Regions from separate parts of the Kroppenstedtia sanguinis genome, predicted to be linked through region 3. Evidence: riboswitches for the same ligand, from Rfam matches in the RefSeq annotation. Region 3 holds a riboswitch; each other region holds the start of a gene.
The links. A riboswitch is a leader RNA that binds a small molecule or an ion and turns the genes downstream of it on or off. The one in region 3 is predicted to bind S-adenosylmethionine.
Positions count from the first base shown of each region.

Region 1 (3,990 bases), on a different contig from region 3:
CCCCGCCGAGGGCTTTCCCCAGAATGTACATGTCCGGTTTCACCTCTTCCCAGTCACAGGCGAAGAGCTGACCCGTCCGTCCAAAGCCGGTCTGGATCTCGTCGGCGACGAAGAGGACGTTGTTCTCTTGACAGAGAGCGGCGGCTTCCTTGAGATAGTTCTCCGGGGGCACGATCACGCCGGCCTCCCCTTGGATCGGCTCCACCAAAAAGGCGGCGGTGTTGGGAGTGATCGCTTGTCTCAGGGCTTCGGTGTCGCCATAGGGGACGATCTTGATCCCCGGCAGCATCGGTCCGAAACCCCGTTGATATTCCTCACTGGAGGACAGGGAGACGGCAGTCATGGTGCGGCCGTGAAAGTTTTCCTCGCAGGCGATGATTTCCGCCTGGTTTTCAGGCACCTTCTTTACATCGTAGGCCCAGCGACGGACAGCCTTGACAGCGGTTTCAACAGCCTCCGCACCGGTATTCATCGGCAAGACCCGCTCTTTGCCTGTGAGTCGGGCTACTTTTTCATAAAACAATCCCAGTTGGTCATTGTGGAATGCACGTGAGGTGAGCGTCACCTGGTCCGCTTGATCCTTTAATGCCTGGATCAGTCTGGGGTGGCGGTGACCGTGATTCAGGGCGGAATAGGCGCTCAGCATATCCATATAACGCTTCCCGTCGGCATCTTTCACCCATACCCCTTCCCCTTCGGAGATGACGATGGGGAGCGGATGGTAGTTTCGGGCTCCGTATTTGTCAGTGAGATGGATCAATTCCTGGTTACGCGACATCGGAATCCTCCTTTGGCTACACTCAATTCGCCGCCGTGCCGGGCGGCGGGGATCCATATTAGTGTATCATCAAGACCCCGAGAGAAGAAGGTTTTCCGGCAAAACGGATAAACATTGGCCGGCGTTGGTAATCATGCATAGCTCCCCATGGAAGTGGGAGATGAAAAGGGTCTTCACTGACCCAATCGGTACAAAATCCTCAGGTTTCGGAGCTTGGGGACAGGGCGTCGTTCACAAATGGAAATTGGCTGTTGACGATCCGGGAAACCCCCAGTATAATAAAACACAAGTTTTCAGACTGGAATAACCTCATATGTTTGCAAGACGCTCTTATCAAGAGAGGCGGAGGGACGAGCCCGATGAAGCCCGGCAACCCCAGTCACCCAGACCGGAAGGTGCCAATTCTTGCAGAGCCCCAGAGGCTGCTGAGAGATAAGAGAAGGGTCTGTTTTGTGTATGAACAAAACCTCTTCTCTGACTGGGAAGAGGTTTTTTAATTTCCTGAGGAGGCGATTGTTATGAGTGAAAAAGAGCAATCATTTCGTCCTGAAACCTTGGCGGTCCATGCAGGACAGGAGCCGGATCCTGTCACCCATGCCCGGGCAGTGCCGATCTACCAGACCACCTCGTACACCTTTGACAGCACCGAGCATGCAGCCAATCTCTTTTCGCTGGCGGAAACAGGAAATATCTACACACGGATCATGAATCCGACCCAGGATGTGTTTGAACAGCGGGTGGCAGCGCTGGAAGGGGGCGTCGGGGCATTGGCAGTCAGCTCCGGTCAAGCGGCGATCACCTATTCCATCCTGAACATCGCCGGATCCGGGGATGAAGTAGTAGCGTCTAGCAGTCTGTATGGTGGGACCTATAATCTATTTCACCACACCTTACCCAAATTAGGCATCCAAGTACATTTTGTCGATCCATCGAAGCCGGAAAATTTCAAACAGGCGATCACGGAGCGGACGAAAGCGATCTTTGGGGAAACCATCGGAAACCCCAAGGGAGATGTACTGGACCTGGAGGCTGTGGCAAAGGTGGCTCATGAAGCAGGGGTACCATTGATTGTCGACAATACTTTCGCCACGCCCCACCTGTTGCAACCGATCCAATTCGGTGCGGATATCGTCGTTCATTCGGCCACCAAATTTATCGGCGGGCATGGAACATCGATCGGCGGCGTGATCGTCGATTCTGGTCGATTCGACTGGAGCAACGGAAAATTCCCGGGATTGGTGGAACCGGATCCCAGTTATCATGGGGTCTCCTATACAGAGGCTCTGGGGGAACAGGCCTACATCGTCAAAGCTCGGGTTCAGCTGTTGCGGGATCTGGGAGCCTCACTCTCCCCCTTTAATTCATTCCTGTTGCTCCAAGGTTTGGAGACCCTCCACTTGCGGATGGAGCGGCACAGTGCCAATGCCCTCCAACTGGCTCGCTGGCTACAGGATCAAGAGGCCGTGGAGTGGGTGAGTCATCCCGGTCTGCCGAAGCATCCGGATTATGAAAAAGCGAAGAAATATCTGCCCAAGGGTCAAGGTGCCATATTTACATTTGGCATCAAGGGGGGAGTGGAAGCGGGGCGTCGTCTGATCGAAAGCTTGAAACTCTTCTCCCATCTGGCCAATGTGGGGGATGCCAAGTCCCTTGTGATTCATCCCGGTAGCACGACTCACCAGCAGTTGACAGAAGAGGAGCAGCGGGTATCTGGAGTCAATCCGGAATTAATCCGCCTTTCCGTCGGCATTGAGGCCGTGGAAGACTTGATCGCCGATCTGGAGCAGGCCCTGAAAAAGAGTCAGCAGCCTGTACAGGTGTAAGGAGACTCCTTCTCATCTGTAACGGTAGTGGCAAGGGAGGATCAAGGATGCACAAGGAGACCATTCTCGCACAGATTGGAAACCAGCAGGAGCGGGAGACGGGAGCGATCAGCTTTCCGGTGTACCACTCCACAGCCTATCGACATCCCGGACCGGGGCGAAGTACTGGATTTGATTATACTCGAACCACCAATCCCACCCGGTCGGTGCTGGAAGAGGCGATTGCCGAACTGGAGGGAGGAGATGCGGGCTTCGCCTGCAGTTCGGGGATGGCGGCGGTTCAGACGGTGATGGGGTTGTTTTCTCCGGGGGATCACCTGATTGTCTCCCTCGATTTGTACGGTGGGACTTATCGCTTGCTTGAGCGGGTGTGGAGGCATCTGGGCCTCTCCTTCAGCTATGTGGATCTGCGGGACTTACAGGCGGTGGAAGCGGCGGTGACCCCGCAAACCCGGGGTATCTTCATCGAGACGCCGACTAACCCCTTGATGAGAGTGACGGATTTAGCGGCTCTCTGCCAAATGGCACAAGACCAAGGTTGGCTCTCCATTGTGGATAACACCTTTATGACCCCATATGGTCAACAACCGCTGTTGAAGGGTGCGGATGTAGTGGTCCACAGTGCCACCAAATATCTCGGGGGTCATAACGATGTGTTGGCGGGACTGATTGTTACCGCCAGCCCTGAGTTGTCGGGGCGTGTGGATGAGCTGATGAATACCCTAGGAGCGGTGCTCGGTCCACAGGAAGCGTGGCTGTTGATGCGGGGAATGAAAACCTTGGCGCTGCGGATGGAAAAACATCAGGAAAATGCGTTGGCCGTTGCCCAGTATCTGTCTACCCATCCTGCCGTGGACCGGGTCTATTATCCGGCCTTCTCGCCTCAGGAGCGGCAGGTGCAGGAAAAGCAGGCCACAGGGTATGGGGGGATGCTCTCCTTCCGCGTGCAACAACAGGAAATGGTGTCCCCATTCCTGTCCCATCTGGAGTTGGTCGCCTATGCCGAGAGTCTCGGCGGAGTGGAAAGTCTGATCACCTATCCCATTACTCAGACCCACGCCGACTTGCCGGAGGAGATGCGGAAACGGACAGGGGTTTGCGATCGTCTGTTGAGGATGTCTGTCGGAATCGAACATTTGGAAGATCTCATCGGAGATCTGTCCCATGCTTTAAATTACGCCCGAGCGGTAGTATGAACGGAATGAGAGGAGGAGAGTGGGATGAAATTTGCAACCCGGCTTCTGCACAATGGAAATGAAGTCGACCCCAGCACCGGGGCGGCCAGCATTCCTCTATATCAAGCGTCCACATTCCATCAATCCGATTTAGATCATCCGGGTCCTTATGATTACGGACGCTCCGGAAATCCCACCCGTTATGCCTTGGAAA
Region 1 covers NZ_JBNPXF010000001.1:289,903-293,892, forward strand. The annotation lists gene JOD24_RS01320 (ornithine--oxo-acid transaminase) at 1-778, opposite strand, end outside; SAM riboswitch class I at 1,106-1,217, shown strand; gene JOD24_RS01325 (homocysteine synthase) at 1,297-2,601, shown strand; gene JOD24_RS01330 (aminotransferase class I/II-fold pyridoxal phosphate-dependent enzyme) at 2,649-3,797, shown strand; gene JOD24_RS01335 (aminotransferase class I/II-fold pyridoxal phosphate-dependent enzyme) at 3,822-3,990, shown strand, end outside.
Region 1: linked by a shared signal. The riboswitch ahead of JOD24_RS01325 (homocysteine synthase) and the one ahead of metH (methionine synthase) in region 3 are both predicted to bind S-adenosylmethionine.

Region 2 (3,990 bases), on a different contig from region 3:
GACGGCTCCGATCTGATAACCGATCGAGGCTCCGCTCAGTCGCACCTGGGTGCCGAATAGTTCGGAGTAGTAAACAGCCTGAGGACCGTAGATGGCATCGTGTAAGATATTCAATCCGAGCACCACGCCGATAGTGATCCAAAGGACGGAACCGGTGTCCACCAACCAAAAAAAGGGGAAGATGAACAACATGGATGCGATCACCCCAAATAGATATACCGGCTTGCGCCCGATCCGGTCAGATGCATAGGACCACAGGGGCAGAGTGATCAAGCCGACGACAGATGAGATCATGATCGCATTCAATCCGACAGAAGAATCCATCTGGAGTGTTTCCGCGAGATAGCTGAGCAAAAACACACTATAGATGTAGAATAATGCGTTCTGCAACAATTTCATGCCGATCGTCAATAACAACGGTTTTTTCTCCTCACGCCATACCGTCCGCACCGGATGAGTGTCCACCTGAGGCTGTTCCGCCCGCTGTTTTAAATACACTGGTGACTCACTCAGTTTCCAGCGGACATAGACTCCGATCAGAACGAGCACTGCGCTCAGCAGAAAGGGAAGTCGCCATCCCCAAGCCAGGAAAGCCTCCTCGGACAATTGGTTGGAGAAGAGAGAAAACACCAGTGTGGACAAGAGCAACCCCACCGGCACTCCCAACTGAGGAAAGCTCCCATAAAATCCGCGCTTCCCAGGTGGAGCATGTTCCACGGTCATTACCACGGCCGCCCCCCATTCCCCGCCGACTGCGAAACCCTGAATTAAACGGAGGAGACTGAGCAAAAGCGGAGCGCCGATGCCGATCGATTGGTGAGTGGGCAGCAGACCGATTAGAAAGGTGGCCGCCCCCATCACGAGGAGGGAGAGCATCAGAACGTTCCTCCGTCCCACCCGGTCCCCGAAATGCCCAAAAACGGCGCTTCCCAGCGGACGAGCAATAAATCCGACGGCATAAGTGGTAAAAGCTGCGATGGTACCGTACAGCGGATCAATAGTGGGAAAAAATAAGGCGGGGAAGATCAGAGCAGCGGAGGACCCGTACAGATAGAAGTCATACCACTCGATACTGGTTCCGATAAAACTGGCCCAGGCCACCTTGCGATACTCTTTGGATTGGATTTCATTTTCTGCTCTTGGCTCGGAAGCCTCTGTTTCAACGACTGTACTGCTCAACCGAATCCCTCCTCACATTCATAACTAAACGCATGTGTTTAGTATGTTTTATAGATAAAATGAACATCCTAGGTGCGAGAGTTGCCCGCATCCCACCTGATCGGAACTAAAAAACCTCTTCCTAAGGAAGAGGTTTAGTTGTAATTCCGCTCTTCCTTATCTTCCAGACCCTTGCAGGCCTGCTGGACTTGGCACCTTTTTATTCGGATCAAACGAATAAAGGTTGCCGCGGGATCATCGGACCAGATTCCTCCCCCGACTCGTGATAAGGATGTTCTGATATGAATTTGTGATTTAACCCTAAACGAAAACGACTGTTCTGTCAAGATAAATTATACTAAAAAGAAAAAAGGGGATTCAGGGCTGTTGATTAATCCTGGTCCCGATCGGTACATCGGAACGGGGGTGAACACGATCTCCCTATCCAAAACAACCCGCCTGGAGGATTCCATATGACTCATCTCTCTCCCCAGCGATTCGTCCTTTTGAACAACAGATAGAGAAAATAAGGCGCACCAATAATCGATACGATCACTCCCGCAGGGACCCCCTCCGGCCCGACCAAGTTTCTTCCGATGGTATCCGCCGTCAGCAATAGCCAGCCACCGAGCAACAGACAGATCGGCAAATACAATTGTGCCCGATGTCCGATAATGGCTTTGGCCAAATGAGGTGCCATCAGGCCTACGAAGGCGATGCCTCCGGTCACCGAGGTGGCTGCAGCCGCCAAGGCGACCGCCGCCAGCAAGAGAAGGAGGCGCTCTCGGTTCACCCGCAACCCTACTCCAATCCCCACCGGTTCATCCATGGAGAGGAGATTGAGCGGGTTCGATTTGACCCAGACAAAAGGGACCAAGATCAAGAGCCACGGCAAAATCGCCCACACAAAGGGCCAATCGACTCCCCAAACGGATCCAGCCAGCCATTTCGCGATAAAATCCACTTTTTCCTGTTCCGCTGAGGAGATGAGGATGGTCATCACCCCTGAGAGCGTGGTGGAAAATCCCACCCCAATCAGGATCAGGCGGATCGGTTGCAACCCAGTACGTTTTTCGTAAGCCAGCCCATAAATGATTAAAGACGTCACCAACGCCCCCACAAAAGCGATGAAGGGAATGGCATAGGCAAAGTTCCCCACCTCCAGCGGGGCAAATAAAAAGAAGACGGCGATGGCCACACCGGCACCTGAGTTAATGCCGATTATCCCCGGATCCGCCAGATCATTGCGAGCCACCGATTGTAAGACTCCGCCGGACAAGGCGAGAGCCATCCCGGCCAACAGGGTGATCAGCAGACGAGGCAGGCGAAGGGAAAAGAGGATGAACTCTTCTTTAAAACTCCCTTGACCGAACAAAGTGGGAATCAGACGATCATAAGATAGCGAAGCGGGTCCCCACCCCATGCTGATCCATGCTGTGAGTACAATCAGAGCAAACAGCATATAAATCCAATACTTTTGCTTGCGACGCGTGGAAGTTGGGATCACGAGAACGCCCGACCCCCTTTACGGACAATGACGAGAAAGAAGGGAAGTCCGATCATAGCGATGATCGCCACCACCGGAGTTTCATAGGGAGCCTGAAGCGTTCGTCCCAGTGTGTCCGCCAGTAACATAAAGGTAGCCCCGATGATAGCCGCAGAGGGAATGATCAGACGGTAATCCGCGCCCACGATGGCTCGTACCAAATGGGGAACCACCAGGCCTACAAAAACCAAGTTCCCAGCCAGTGATACAGAGGATCCTGCCAATAAAATGGTGACAACAAAGAGAATCCCTTTGATGTATTGCGTTTTTTGTCCCAAACCGACTGCCACCTCTTCATCCAGACTGAGAATGGTCAGCTGACGGGAATAGTAAATCGCGACAAGGATCCCGATGAAGATAACCGGCATCACCCATAAAATCTGAGTCCATGTAGTTCCGATCAGTCCACCAGCGGTCCACATGGAGACATCCTTGGAAATTTTAAAAACCAGGGAGACTCCTTCTGAAACTGCAACTAAAAATGTAGAAACCGCCGCCCCTGCCAAAACGAGACGAGAGGGGGAAGACCCCCCCTTTTGCAGGGAACCCAAACCAAAAACGACTGCCGAAGCCAACCCGGCTCCGATGAAGCAAGCGATCATGATTCCAAAATAGTCGAGGCCTGGAAAGCATGCCATGGCAATGGCCAAGGCGGCATTTGCGCCGGCTGTCAGACCCAGCAGTCCGGGATCCGCCAGCGGATTTCGTGAGATACCCTGCATAATTGCCCCCGATACGGCTAAAGCGGCACCTACCCCGATGGCAGCCACTTCTCGGGGAAAGCGGATCTCCCGCAAGATGTCCATTTTTTTTGTTTCAGAAGAAGTGAGCGCCAGCCATACATCCCAGATCGTCGTATCTGCAGCTCCCCACACCACCGCTCCAAAAAACATGAGAACAAACAGCAGGAGAAAACCACTAAGTAAAGCAGGGAAAGCCCATGTTCTTGATTTCATGAACCATTGTTCCCCCTTCAATCAGCGTTCAAGAAAAACAGAGGGGTACTTTTCCCTTGATTACTTATCTTCTCCACCTGCCTTCCCGAGAAACTTCTCTTTGAAGAATTTCAGCTGATAGTCCAGACTGAGTGGATCGTTGAACATAAACTCTTTGGTGTCCACCACGAACACCCGATCCTTCTTCACCGCTGGAATGTTTTTGAATGTCTTGGTTTTCATATACGAGCTATCATAGTCACTATTTTTGCTGATGACGAGATAGTCTCCGGCAAACTCCGGGAGAACTTCTGGAGACAACGCATGATAACCCGTCTTCAATGCTTTTTC
Region 2 covers NZ_JBNPXF010000001.1:157,093-161,082, reverse strand. The annotation lists gene JOD24_RS00785 (MFS transporter) at 1-1,179, opposite strand, end outside; SAM riboswitch class I at 1,333-1,451, opposite strand; gene JOD24_RS00780 (FecCD family ABC transporter permease) at 1,637-2,665, opposite strand; gene JOD24_RS00775 (FecCD family ABC transporter permease) at 2,662-3,660, opposite strand; gene JOD24_RS00770 (iron-hydroxamate ABC transporter substrate-binding protein) at 3,721-3,990, opposite strand, start outside.
Region 2: linked by a shared signal. The riboswitch ahead of JOD24_RS00785 (MFS transporter) and the one ahead of metH (methionine synthase) in region 3 are both predicted to bind S-adenosylmethionine.

Region 3 (3,990 bases):
CATCGTATACACCCCGCTTCATGGAAGCGGGAATCTGCCCGTCCGGCAGGTTTTGCAGCGGACCGGGTTTGAACGGGTCTACGTTGTGAAAGAACAGGAGGAATCGGATCCCCTCTTTTCCACCGTGGAAACTCCCAATCCGGAAGATCCGAAGGTGCTTGCAAAGGCGATCCGGCTGGCGGAGCAGATGGAGGCAGATCTGGTGATCGGGACTGACCCCGACGCGGATCGGATCGGGGTTGCCATCTCAGACGGAAAAGGAGGGTATACCCCTCTGACGGGAAATCAGACTGGGGTCTTAATTTTTCATTACCTTCTCTCCACCATGAAGAAAAGGGGAACCCTGCCGCCTAAGGGAGCCATGGTCAAAACTGTGGTCACCGGGGAGATGGGAGCCCGGATTGCACAGATTTACGGTGTTGAGGTGTTTAATACCTTAACCGGTTTTAAATATATTGGCCAAAAAATCGAGGAATTCAGGCGAAGCGGAGACTATCAGTTTATTTTCGGATATGAGGAGAGCTGTGGCTATTTGGCTGGAACCCATGCTCGGGAAAAAGACGCCGTGGTGACGGCGATGCTCCTCTCCGAAGCGGCGGCGGAGTATCAAAGCCAAGGAAAAAGCTTATATGTAGTCCTGGAAGAATTGTATCAAACCTATGGTTACTTTGCGGAGGGCATGCAAACCCGAACATTGCAAGGGATGGAGGGGGCCCGGAAGATCCAGGAGATCATGGCGGACTGGCGACAGAATCCTCCTCAGAGAATCGCTGGTGTTCCCTTGCTTGGCATGGAGGACTTTGCACAGGGATTATACGGGCTCCCAAAGGAAAACATGCTTAAGTTTCATCTCCCCGAGGGGGCCTGGATTTGTCTGCGTCCATCGGGTACGGAACCGAAAATCAAGATCTACTTTGCCACCATCGGATCCTCCGCCCTCGAAGCCTCCCAACAGTTGCAACAGTTGATCCAAGGGGTGGGGAGGCGCATTGATGAATATTTGAGAGGATGCTAAGGAGCGGAACGTGGAAGAATAGGATCCCCCCTCATTGAGCGAATCCACATGCCTGGATCAAACTAGATATTGACAAGGATGAGTCGATTTATTATAGTTAACGGAAACTTAGGGATTGATGATTTACAATCAATCCTCACAACCGAATACTTGATTCTCTTATCAAGAGAGGCGGAGGGACTGGCCCGATGAAGCCCGGCAACCTACTGTGCATTTTGCGCGCGGTGTGGTGCCAATTCCTGCAGAGTAAATCTCTGTCAGATGAGAGACCGAATTGGAAATAGCGGACCTTTCATCTCAGAGAGATGGAAGGTTTTTTACTTTTCTGAGGGGTGAACTAGGGATGACCCGCACAGTTGGAAAAAAACCGATCCAGCAAAGGCTGAAGGAGAAGATATTGGTTCTTGACGGAGCGATGGGCACTCAATTGCAAGGGGCAGCATTAATAGCAGAAGATTTTGGAGGGGAAGAGTACGACGGTTGCAACGAATACCTCAACTTGACCCGACCGGACTTGATCCGGAGGATTCATCGAGAGTATCTGCAGGCCGGAGCCGATGTGATTGAAACCAACACCTTTGGGGCGACCCCGGTGGTGCTGGCGGAGTATGGGTTGCAGAAACAGGCAGAGGAGATCAACCGGCAGGCGGCGAGATTGGCAGTAGAAGCGGTCGCAGACTACACTACGCCGGATCATCCTCGTTATGTGGCGGGAGCTCTCGGTCCCACTACTAAGACCCTCTCTGTCACTGGGGGAGTCACCTTTGATCAGCTGGTGGATTCCTACCGGGAACAAGCCCAAGGTTTGATTCGAGGAGGAGTCGATCTTCTGTTGCTGGAGACTTCCCAGGATACCCTCAATGTGAAGGCGGCGGGAATCGGGATTCGGCAAGCCTTTGCGCAATTGGGTAGCGAAGTGCCCCTGATGATCTCCGGTACCATTGAACCCATGGGAACGATGTTGGCAGGGCAAAACGTGGAATCCTTCTATCTGTCCATTCAACACTTAAATCCCCTGACCGTAGGGTTGAACTGCGCCACGGGTCCGGAATTCATGCGGGATCACCTACGGACTCTTTCCGGGCTGGCCCATTGCGGAGTGAGTTGTTACCCCAATGCCGGACTTCCCGATGAGGAGGGGCACTACCATGAGACTCCACGAGGCCTGGCACAAAAACTGGCTGGATTTGCCGAGCAGGGTTGGATCAATGTGGCCGGGGGGTGTTGCGGGACGACGCCGGAACACATCGAGGCGATCGCGGAAACGCTGGCGGACAAGGAGCCCCGTCGTTGCAATCCTGCCCATTCCCCTGCGGTATCCGGGATTGAACCCCTTTTTCTGGAGGAGGATAACCGCCCGATTCTGGTAGGTGAGCGGACCAATGTGATTGGCTCCCGCAAGTTTCGCGACATGATCCGCGAGGGGAAGTATGAGGAAGCTTCCGGAATCGCCCGGCGGCAAGTGAAGGGAGGGGCCCAGGTGATCGATATCTGTTTGGCGGACCCAGACCGGGATGAGCTGGAGGATATGGAAGGGTTCCTTCAGTTTGCCGTCAATCAAGTGAAGGTTCCTCTGATGATCGATTCCACGGATCCCCAAGTAATCGAGGGGGCCTTGAGGTATTCCCAGGGAAAAGCGATCATCAATTCCATCAACTTAGAAAACGGAGAAGACCGTTTCCGGGAGGTGGTACCGCTCATCCACCGATACGGAGCCGCCGTGGTCGTAGGTACTATCGACGAGGAGGGAATGGCTGTCCGGGCGGAGCAAAAACTGGCCATAGCCAGACGCTCCTATGACTTGTTGGTGAACGATTACCACATTCCGCCGGAGGATATCATCTTCGATCCCCTGATCTTCCCTGTGGGAACGGGGGACCGAGCTTATATCGGAGCTGCTGGAGAAACCATTGAAGGCATCCGTCGGATCAAGAAAGAATTGCCGAAATGTAGCACCATACTCGGGGTATCCAATGTCTCCTTTGGTTTGCCCACCGCCGGCAGGGAAGTGTTGAACGCGGTCTGTCTATATCATTGCACCCGGGCGGGGTTGGACTATGCCATCGTCAATACAGAGCGGTTGGAACGTTACGCTTCGATTTCCGAAGCAGAGCGAAAACAGGCGGAGTTGTTCCTCTTCGGAACCAACGAAGAAAACTATGACGATGTTCTGGCGAAATTCGCTGGATTTTACCGGGATAAGAAGCCGACACAGAAAGAAGAAGTGCAGAGTCTCCCTCTGGAAGAACGTTTAGCCCGATATGTGGTAGAGGGAAGTAAAGACGGGCTGATTCCCGATTTGGAAAAAGCATTGCAAAAGTATAAACCGCTAGAGATCATCAACGGCCCCCTGATGAAAGGAATGGATGAGGTGGGCCGTCTGTTCAATGATAACCAGCTGATCGTGGCAGAAGTGCTCCAAAGCGCTGAAGTGATGAAGACATCGGTCACTTTTTTGGAGCCTCACATGGAGAAAACCAGTCAGGAGAGCAAGGGAAAGATCCTATTGGCCACAGTGAAGGGGGATGTTCACGATATCGGGAAAAATCTGGTGGAGATCATTTTGTCCAACAACGGTTATGATGTGATCAATTTGGGGATCAAAGTGCCTCCGGAGCGACTGATAGAAGCTTGCCGTCGGGAAAATCCGGATATGGTGGGGTTGTCCGGTCTGTTGGTCAAATCGGCTCAGCAGATGGTGCTGACCGCCCAGGACATGAAGGTGGCCCATTTGGATGTGCCTGTACTGGTGGGTGGGGCGGCTTTGACGCGAAAGTTTACCGATCAGCGGATCGCTCCTCAATATGACGGACTGGTTCTCTACGCCAAGGATGCCATGAATGGGTTGGAGTTGGCCAATCGGCTCCGGGATGGTGAAAAACGACGGCAATTGGTGGTGGAAGTGCAACAGAACCGGGAGGAGAAAGCACAAAGCCGTAGCTCGGGGACTTCGGTGCAGGAGGCGGCCGGAGGCG
Region 3 covers NZ_JBNPXF010000008.1:88,103-92,092, reverse strand. The annotation lists gene JOD24_RS06885 (phospho-sugar mutase) at 1-1,015, shown strand, start outside; SAM riboswitch class I at 1,172-1,283, shown strand; gene metH (methionine synthase) at 1,359-3,990, shown strand, end outside.